DNA from 2 places in the uncultured Phascolarctobacterium sp. genome. Region 1 is predicted to be linked to the other one. Evidence: riboswitches for the same ligand, from Rfam matches in the RefSeq annotation. Region 1 holds a riboswitch; the other holds the start of a gene.
What was found. Region 1 has a riboswitch for cyclic di-GMP ahead of Q4G98_RS01130 (autotransporter domain-containing protein). Riboswitches for the same ligand answer to the same signal wherever they lie in the genome.
Positions count from the first base shown of each region.

Region 2: another riboswitch for cyclic di-GMP. It lies ahead of Q4G98_RS03585 (autotransporter domain-containing protein); the one in region 1 lies ahead of Q4G98_RS01130 (autotransporter domain-containing protein).

Region 1 is NZ_CATWDQ010000001.1:266,588-271,915, forward strand. It holds gene Q4G98_RS01130 (autotransporter domain-containing protein) at 1-4,105, opposite strand, end outside; cyclic di-GMP riboswitch class I at 4,399-4,481, opposite strand; gene Q4G98_RS01135 (hypothetical protein) at 4,700-5,328, opposite strand, start outside.
Region 2 is NZ_CATWDQ010000003.1:37,710-43,037, reverse strand. It holds gene Q4G98_RS03585 (autotransporter domain-containing protein) at 1-4,303, opposite strand, end outside; cyclic di-GMP riboswitch class I at 4,521-4,606, opposite strand; gene Q4G98_RS03580 (DUF898 family protein) at 4,790-5,098, opposite strand; gene gatB (Asp-tRNA(Asn)/Glu-tRNA(Gln) amidotransferase subunit GatB) at 5,141-5,328, opposite strand, start outside.

The DNA of each region.
Region 1 (5,328 bases):
CTTTGAGCAGTTTGTTCAGAAGCAGGTTCGTTCCCGTCCAGCCGTTCTTATCGACACTGTTGCCAGCACCACCAAAGCCGCTGACCACCGTATAAGTTTGGCCGGCTTGGGCGTTGGCGATGTACAGTTTAGCACCGGCGTCTACGGTCAATTTGCCGCTGTTGGCTTTTAATGCGCCGTCAGTTGCCGCTGCCGCAGCACTGTTTACCATCAGCAGAGATTTATCGGCAAATTCTGCCGTGTTGGCTTCGGCGAAACCACTTAAGCTTTCATGAGTCAGCGTGCCGTCTACTTTAAGCCCGCCGTTAGAGTTATCCAAAGTCTGCGTCGCATCGATATATAAGGCGGCGGTGATATCATTTTGACCCCAGGTCAGGCCCGTAGCGGCAAAGGCAGCTTCGGCTTTGCTGGTATCAGTGGTACCCAAGCTTAAAACTGAGTTCTGGCCGACGGTCAATTTGCCGTCGATTTGATGACTATTGGCAAATTCCAAGCCTGCTTTGGAAGCTGTCTCAATAGTATTGCCGTCTCTCCAGGCAGGGTCAAGGACGATGCTTGCACCTTGCAGTTGTACGCCTGTAGCTGTCAGCGTACCGGCGCTTGTAGAATCGCCGACTGCGATAGAGGTATCGCTGGAAGCTTTTAATTCGGTAGTCGCTGCCAAGGTACCGGTAACGGCTACTGTGCCTTTATTTACGGTCAGCTTATCAACTTCTACACTGCCTGCCGCGTGTACCGCACCTGCGGTACTGGTATCAGGATTGCCGGTAGACGTGCCGATTGTCAGCTCTGCGGTTTTTAAGGCCGCACCTTCATTGACGGCTACTGTGCCTTGGGATGCTTCGATTTTATTAACGGTGAAGCTGCCTGCTTCAACTTTCATCTGGCTGTCAGCCTGCACTTTTACCTCGGCGTTCAAAGTGCCGCCGCTATTGGTTACCGCAGTGCTGCCCAAGGTCAGCGTTCCGGCTGAACCTTTTCCACTGGAATCAATACTCCCTACCGTTACAGTATTATTGGAGCCATTAGTACCTTTCAGCAAATCTCCGCTGCCGTCGCCGACTAACGTCAGTCCGGTATCGTTGCTGATATTGACCTTTGCACTCTCTACTGTACCACTACTGCCGCCGCTGAAATCCAGGTCTTTGACGCCCAGATCATTATTAACAGACGTACCAGTATCAGGCGATCCAATACCTGCACCACCTATATTCAACGTATCACTTTCTACCGTACCTGTGACCTGGGTATGTACTGCGCCAGTAGGCGCTAAATCTTCTACACCTGCCGTATTGTTAGGAATATCTTCTTGCTGCAAAGTACCGGTCATGACCAGTGTTGTTTTAGCCGCATTACCTTCCGCTGCTGCCAAAGCAGTGCTGTAGGCTTTACTGTCAGCCAACTTATAGCTGGCGTCGCTGATAGCCAGTTTACCGCCGCTAAAGAGAACCTTCGCATCTACAGCATCGGCTACTTTAGAAGCAGAGCTTCCCGTTGCATCAAAAATATTTTTTGCTGCTGCCTGCAGCACACCTTTACCGGTAACTTCCAGAGAATTGTTATTAGGGTTATCTTTTTTACCCAATTCAAATTTATTTGCGTTACTTAACTCATCGATATTCAAAGTACCGCCGCTGACAATGATCTTGCCGCTGTTAGCAGCAACAAATTTATCCACAGTATAAGTCGCCTTGTCGCCGCCATTCAAAACAACGCTGCCGCCATCAGCTGTAACAATGCCTTTAACAGTGTTGGTATCGCCTGCCAGCGTAACAACGCCGCTGTTTTCAGCAACCACGTCGCCCGTCAGGCTGACAGTTTTGCCTTCGCTGCCGACGGTGATCTGGCCGCCGTCCTCAGCGTACAGGGCATAAGAACCATTTTTACCTGCAGCTGTGATAGTTGTATTGCCTAAAACAGTAGTATTACTATATTTACCTTCTCCATAAATACCTATAGCCTCACCATTTGCAGCTGTAACTTGCAGTTGCAAATTCTTACCTATCAAAACAGAGCCGCCGGTACTGTCTTCGGCAAGAGGATCATTATAAATGCCATAGGCACTTTTTTCATTACTGGTAACTGTTGCTGTAAAGCTGCCGTTTAATTTTACCTTACCATTATAACCATAAGCATTGGTATTATAAATACCATTGGCATAACCGTTTGCCTGTACCGTTGCCGTAATATCAGTATCCGCAGCGGAATTTATCGTTGCGCCATACTGAGAATAAATGCCGACAGTTGTCGATGCGCCATCGCTAACAGCTTTATTATTTATTGCCGTTAAATCAACCTTTTCACCAGTAAAATTTATCGAACCCGGAACGCCAGAACCTTGTACAGCAGCAAGCCAGGACGATTGACCAGCAACTTTGATGCCTGTTTTTATACCATTAAAATTGACTGCTGTATCCCAATTATCCCCAGGATCACATTGTACATTAACACCGGCAAACTGACTTTGTTTGACATTATCTTTTAAATCGCCTTTTAGATCAATCGTTACATTACCATTGAAATCGATCGTACTCATGTTAGCGCGTACACCATCACTATATACTGTGGAACCTTCCTGTACTCCTGTAAGTAATGTTTCAGCGCTGTTGATAGTTATTTTACCGCCCTCATTGGCTGAACCGTCAATACCTATAATCCTGTCATCGACTGTTCCATTGGTCACTTTGGAATTTAAATCAAGAACTAATTTTTCACCATTTACAGTAACATCAGAACCGCCAGTTGCATTTATACCTATTACTTTTCCACCTGTGCTTCCTGCTGTTAGCGTAACAGTTTTACCTGCACTGCCGACGATGATCTGACCGCTATCTTTAGCTGATAAAGCAGTTGCAGCAGTTTTACCTACCGCTGTAATAGTGGTATCGCCATCAATCACAGTTTTATTATATTTACCAACAGCACCAATACCTATGGCATTGCCATTACTTGCCTGAACATCCAAATCTAAATTTTTACCGATATAAATCTTTCCATCATTCTCCGACTTTACATCATCAGACAATTCTCCCATAACACCATAAGCGTCACCATTTTCGCTAATGACATCTGCTGTAAGATTTCCTTTTAATTCAACATTTCCATTATAACCGGCATACTCACTTATATAAATCGCAACTGCATCGCCATTCTTAGAATTTACAATAGCATTGACATTCGTATCGGCGCCGGATTTAACGTGCGCTCCATATTGACTGATGATTGCAGCAGCCAATCCATCGTCAATGTTTGTAGCTGTGAGATTGGTTACCGTACCGTTCAAGCTTACGATTCCAGGAACACCTGATGCCCTGATGGCAGCTACAGTTGCCGTTGATCCACCTTCAACTTTTATGTCAGTATTTTGATTATTAAAATTGACAACAGTTTCATAAGCATTCCCAGGATCACATTGAATATCTACACCATGAACCTGAGAAGATACTTGATCAGCTTTAAGATCAATAACTACATTCCCATTAAAATTAGTCGTGCTTTGGTATCCTAGAACACCTTGACAATAACTACCCTCACCTGTTTGCACGGCTTTTATTGACATATCTTTACTGTTAAAAGTAATAACGTTACCGTTATTAGCAAAATTTTGTACGCCAATTATTCTAGCATTATCAGTTGTAATATCAATATCTAATTTATCTCCATTAACAGTAATATTAGTCCCGTTAAATGCCTCTACTCCAACAACTACATCATTAGCGGCATTTGTACTTTTACTTACTGCTTTAATCGTAAAATCGCCATTTAAATTTAGGTCATTGTAACCATTATTTCTAATACCCCTTACAGTATCAGCTTCTAAGTCAAAAATATAGCTGCCGTTGACATTTAAAATTCCATTACCTGTATTAACAATACCCATAGCTCTGCCATTTGTCGTCGTTACACTACTGCTGACAACAACTCCTGACGCAGCAGTAACTGTCATTGTTTCCGCCTGTGTATTTCCTATCGCAGCATATCTGTTATTGGCACCTTCAAAATTACCGTCGTCTGCAATAATGTTCATATTACTAGTAATAGTAGTATCCTTATCTTTGATAGTTCCTGCCGCCCATACGTCCCCCCCAGATATACAAACGGACATTACACCTGCTGCAAGCAGCGAACATAATACTTTTCTTTGCAATTCTCTTTTTCTTATAGAATTTCCGGACATCATCACGACCACCTTTCCAAATTTTGCCAACACTATTCACTGGAAATGCAAGCAAACCACTTCTACCTCAATCGCAATATTTTATTAACGATTGTAAAAGTCGCTTTTAAATTATTATAGCACCTCTGTACCCCCCCACAAGACTTTTTACTTTTTATTTTAAAATTTTCTTGAGAAATAAAAAACAGAGATGTCACACAACTGCGTAGCACATCCCTGTTAAGCGCAGCTGGCTGTCATTCCATACGGTTTAGACCCTGTAGCTTTGCGTCGCTGGTTTTCACCAGTTTTGCCAATTATATTATTTTTATATTTGTTAATATTCTTTTATTATATAAAAGAATATCACTTTGTCTTAAAATACGCAAGACGTATGCATTGTTTTTCCAAATTTTACATTTTTTCATAATAACAGAATGACTTTACACTTTTCTGTTTAATATAATAATTTCACCGAAACAAATAAAAGAAGCGGCAGTAGCATCTAACTACTCCGCTTCTTTTATTTGCGCTCTTTACTTTTTACTTCCTGCTTTCCAGCAGCCGCTTTACTGCCAGCCGCTGCTTTTGCCTGTCTGTGCCCGTTTCCCTGTCCCAATATTCATATTTCAGCTGAAAGCACACCTCGTCATAAAAGCTGCTGACCGCCGTCTGCCTTGAGCAGTCTATTTTAAACGCCATTAAAATATCAGGCAGCCCTGTACCAAAATATGCCAGCAGCTCCTTGATCTTCTTTTTATAACTTCTGGCGTCTTCCTGATAGCGGGCATAGCACAAGGCAAACAGCGTCAATTCCAGCAGTTCCTCAAAAGCTTTAACGTCGCCGCCTGTGGCTGCCGTCAGCACTGTTTGATATACCAGCTGCCGCACCTCGCTGCATTCGTGAAAAAACAAAATAAATTCGTTCAGCGCTGTGCTGACCTGCGGCGGCACATAACTTGCAGCCAGCTCGCCGCACCGCACATAGGGCGCCAAAGCAGCACAGCTGCCGCTGCTGACGAAGGTCTGCCCCATAGCCAGCAAAATTTCCTCCGGCGTCAGCTGCAAACCGTTCAGTAAAGCGCACGCTGCCCCGTCCTGCAGATGCCGGTAGATTTTCAGCCCCTGCCGCTGCTCACAGCCTGCTGCCAGCCCGTGCGGGCATTTCAATA
Region 2 (5,328 bases), on a different contig from region 1:
TATTGCCGCTTTCTGCCTGATCCTCTCCCCTGCCCAAGCCGGCAGGTATTTCGCCGCCCAAATTGGCAAAAGACAGATGTTCCTGCACCGCATTGCCTATTTCGGCTGCCGCTAAAGCACTGCTGCGGCTCGTGCCGCTGCTTTCCGCGCCGCGGGCAAAGTCATTGACGGCTGCGACAAATTCAGACGGGCTAAGACCGGTATCATTGGCCAATTCAGTCAGATATTTAATACCGGCATATTCTGTTTTGCTTTGGTCCATGGCCTGCAGGATATGCGGCAGGGAAATGCCGTCATAAGTTTTTTGAACATCCTTTTGCTTAACAGTTACCGTATATTTGCCATTGGCAGCATCTTGCTCAACTTTCTCGATTTCAGAAAGTTTATTCACACTGACCTCAGCTTTCGCAGCATCGGCAGACCAGCCAGTGATACTACTGCTATTTGTAAAATTATCAGTAATTACATAAGTTCCGGCATTAGTACTGGTCAGATACAGCCTGGCGCCGTCAGCAACTGTCAGCTTAGAATCGGCGCTGCCTGTTAAAGCCGCAGCTCCACTGGTTCCTATACCTGCTCCATTAACGATCAGCAGCGACCCAGCGGCAAAATTCGCCTTATTAGCTTCAGCTGCCGCAGCATCTTTATTCCCGTCAATGTACAGGCCGCCGCTGGCAGCCAATTGCTGGGCTCTGTCAATATACAGAGCCGCACTTACACCATTTTCACCCCAGGTCAACCCTGTTTCACTAAAAGCCGTTTCCGCTTTTGCCGTATCGTCTGTGCCCAGGCTCAAAACCGAGTTCCGTCCTACTGTCATCAGGCCATCGACACTGTTATTAATAAAGGTCAAAGCTGCCTTAGAAGCCTGTCCGATCGTATCATTGCCCTGCCACACAGGATCAAGCACCACGGCAGCACCATGTAGTTCGGCATTACCTGCAACCAAACTGCCGGCGCTGTCACCAGTACCGACGTTGATTTTTGCATTACTGTCAGTTACCTTAAGATTACCAGCCTTAGCCGTACCTGTAACTTCTATCGTTCCTTTACTGATAGTCATACTCTGAGCTTCTAATGTACCTGTCCCGCTGAGCTTAACCGTACTTCCTTCTGAGCCAACAGTCAAACTCTCTGTCTTGAGTGCTGCGCCTTCGTTGACGCTGATCGCACCTTTATCGGCACTGATTTCATTAACTTTAAACGTACCGGCATCGACATTCACTTTACTGTTATCATTAGCAATGACAACCGCCGCATTTAGATTACCGCCGCTGGCAGTTCCTGCAACACCAAGATTTAAAGTTCCTGCGTTTGTACTGTTACCAACTAACACAGCAACATCAGTTTTAGCAGTACCATCAGCAGTTTTTACTAAAGCATCATTTTCACTGCCGCCACCGACCAAAGTCAATGCTTTACCATTCCCTACAGTTATTTTGCTCGCATCTGCAGCTGAACCGCCAAGAGCCAAATCTTTAGCACCGAGATTTTCGAGGCTGCCACTGCCTATAGTAACGTCCTTTTCAGTAACAGTAGCAGTTACCCCCGCATGTACAGCACCTGTGGCAGCAAGATCATCAGCCGCAGCTTCTGTTTGTTCTTTGCCACCAGCAGTGACTAAAATACCAGTAAATACTAAACTCATCGTTCCATAATCCGCATCATTAAGAGCCGTTTTAGCTGTTTTTAGCCAGCCCATATTATATTTCGCATCGGTCAGGATCAGCTTGCCATTATTAAAATCTACAACCTGGTCAACCGCATCCAAGATTTTACCACTTTTCGCAGTAGTACCTGCCGCCGTTAAACTATTGGTAAAAATATCCTCAGAAGCAGCTTTTAAAGAACCACCACTAACAACGAAAGAATTAGCGGCTAAATTTTGATTATTCAACATACCGAAATTCATCGTACCGCCGCTCAATTTGACGCTGCCATCACTGCTAGTCCCTTTAGTAACGAAGCTGTTGATGCTGATATTATTATAAACAGCGTCACTGGCGCCGTTCAGATTAACAGTACCACCGTCAACCGCCTTTACTATACCGTTAATGGTGTTAGTTTTACCGGCAATATTAATCACACCATTATTTTTAGCAACAACGTCGCCATTCAGATCAACGGTTTTACCAGCGCTGCCCAGGCTGACGTTAGCGCCACTAGATGCATAAACAGAATAAGCTTCCGTTTTGCCTACAGTTTCAATACTAATATTACCTAAAATAGCAATATTAGCTGCGTTTGCACCACCGATACCAACCGCAGTATCACCCTGTGCCGTGATTAACGCATCTCCCAAAACGGTGGTTTTATTGTATTTGCCCGTTCCATAAATCCCGTAGGCCTCTCCTTTTTCAGCAAGAATATCAAGCGTTAAATTTTTACCAATAGTAATAATGCCATCAGTTCCTGATTCTACAACGTCAGAAAGATCACCATAAATGCCCGTAGCGTCACTATCATTACTAATAACTGTGGCTGTAAAATTACCTAACAACTTTGCATTGCCATTATATTTTTCAAAGTCTGTAACATAAAGGCCATTAGCATATATATTTCCTTGCACAGTTGCTGTGATATCCGTATCAGCACTGGCATTAACATTAGCACCATATTGAGACCAAATAGCAACTGACTGAGACTCTTCACGACTTTTATTAACAACAGTGATATCAACTTTTTTACCAGTAAAATTCACAGTACCACCGGAAGGTTCAACCGCCATAACAAATCTTGCCCCGCCTTCGGCTTTAATAGAAGTTTCATCACCATTAAAATTAATAACTGTTGCCGTGGTACCAACATCACCTAATGCATTAACCCCTATTACTTCACTGCTTACCTGATCCCCTCTTACAGTAACCTTCGTATTTCCGTTAAAATCAACATTCCCCTGATTCGCTCTAACAGCTTGGCAAACGCTATTAGCACCCTCTTGCAGCGCATTGATCGTTATTAAGTTGCTATTTAGCGCTATCGTTTTCCCGGCATTTACAGAATTATCAATAGCAACGATCCTGTCAACACTTAAATTATCACTAGCTACAGACTGCAAATCAATATCAATTTTGTCAGCATCAATAGTAATATCAGAGCCCTTTGTAGCATAAATACCCATAATCCTGCCGCTGGTCGGCGCAGTTGCACCGCTATTGATAGTGACATTCTTAGCTTTAATGCTTATGTCAGCAGCTTCAGCACCAATAGCGGCATAGTTGCTGCTTCCATTTGCAACAGGCCTACTTAGCGCAGCGATATTCCCTGCGTCAATAAACCTGATGTCTCCACCAGAAGCAGCATATATCGCACCCGTCTGGCCGGCGTTTTTAACAAGTATCTGTCCACCATTTTCAGCAACGACATTGCCAGTAAGATTTACTTTAGCCGTGCCATTGTCATTGATTTTTACTAAAGCGTTAGAACCGGCATACAGTGCATTGGTATTGCCAGTAATACAGATGGTTTTACCGGCTTCAATGCTAATAAAAGCATCATTCTCTTTTCTGCCATTAGTTGCATAAACAGCATTTCTAGCGCCCTTAATAACCACAGTTTCGTCAGCATTTAAAATAATCGCTGTTTTACCAGTCATATGATCATTATTTTCATAGAAATTATAACTATATGAAGATAAGCCAGTTGAGCTATCTGAAATAATAGAAATATTTTTTGCTTTTAAATTTACTTTTACCTCATTATCAGAAATCGGTTCACTCCAGTTAACAGCAGCAATAGTTATACCAGTTGTATGAAAATCGATAGTATTAGCATTAATGTCAACAACTGCATTTTGGCCATTGGATTCATCTTGCACGCCGCTCAATTGCGCTAAAATAGCCCTATCATATAATATATCATTTTTACCTACAACAATTACACTATCAGCCTGTAGATTAACTTCACCGGCCATAGTATGTATACCAATACCGGAGTCTTCACTGTTTTCAATTTTTAATAACCCTATATGATCTAAATTAATAGATCCTTTAGCGTTAGTATATAATGCACTACCATTATCATTGGTTATCCATGCGCCACTGATATTAATTTCTTTTATATTAGAAAAATTTATTTTAGAATCTTCACCATGGAAAGCTCCTATTCCATACTGATAAGTATTATCACCAACTATTTTAAGCGTCTCTTTACCTGTACCCAAAAGTTCCCGTTTTGCAGTTCCGTCACCGAACGTAACATTGCTGATAATATTATGCCCGTTCATCTCTATCGACATTGGTATTTCATCAATAACATTATAAACAGTATCGCTATTTAGCTTTACCGTCTTCTCAGCCCACACGTCCCCCCCGGATATACAAACGGACATTGTACCTGCCATAAGCAACGAAAGCATCACTTTCTGACTTAAAATTTTTTCCCTTTCCACTTTCCCCGACATGCTGCCGCACCTTCTTTGTCTTTGTTATATCCCCTGAACTTATCGCATAAATAAAAATACCCGACCGTATAACGGTCAGGCATCAACATTGTCCAAAACAGAGAAATACCCCTGATTAATGAGCAACTGGCTGTCATTTCGTTATACGAAGTAGACCCTATAGCTTTGCGTCACTGCCTTTCGACAGCTTTGCCATTTTTGCATTAATTAATATTCTTTTATTTATTAAAAGAATACCATAAATTTTATATATTAACAAGTTTATTTATTTACATTCTGAAATATTTTATATACAAATAAAAATAAATCTCTGCTGAGCAAAAAAGCTCCGCCTTTCAGGCGGAGCTTTAGCTGATAACTGTTATTCACTTTAATTATCTGTTGGCGTCAATCATCAAAAACCGTATTGCGGGTCTCCCAGCGTTTGAACTGGCAATAGCCCCAGGGCGCATAGATGCCAAAGGTTATAGCCGTCAGGATCATGATGACCAGCCACTGGAAAAAGAAGCCCAGCCCGGTGCCGTCAAAACGCAGCCGTCTGCCTTCAACGTAGGTATTAGCACAGATCCAGCGCTGCTGCGCCGAGTAGGCCCACGGGAAAAACAGGCCCAAAGTCACAATAGAAACGACAGTCGTCCAGATCAGCAGCCATAAATAGCCCAGCCCTGAACCGACAAAAACAAACGGTTTATTCACTACGGCACCTCCATTTTACAAACTTTAAAATCAGCAGTCAGATTACTGCATTTTCTCTACTAATAATTTGTTGACCATACCCGGATTGGCTTTACCGCGGGATTTTTTCATGACCTGACCAACGAGGAAGCCGATAGCGCGGTCCTTACCGGCCTTAAAATCGGCGACAGACTGCGGATTTTCAGCCAGCACTTCGTCGACGATAGCGGCAATAGCGCCTTCGTCGCTGA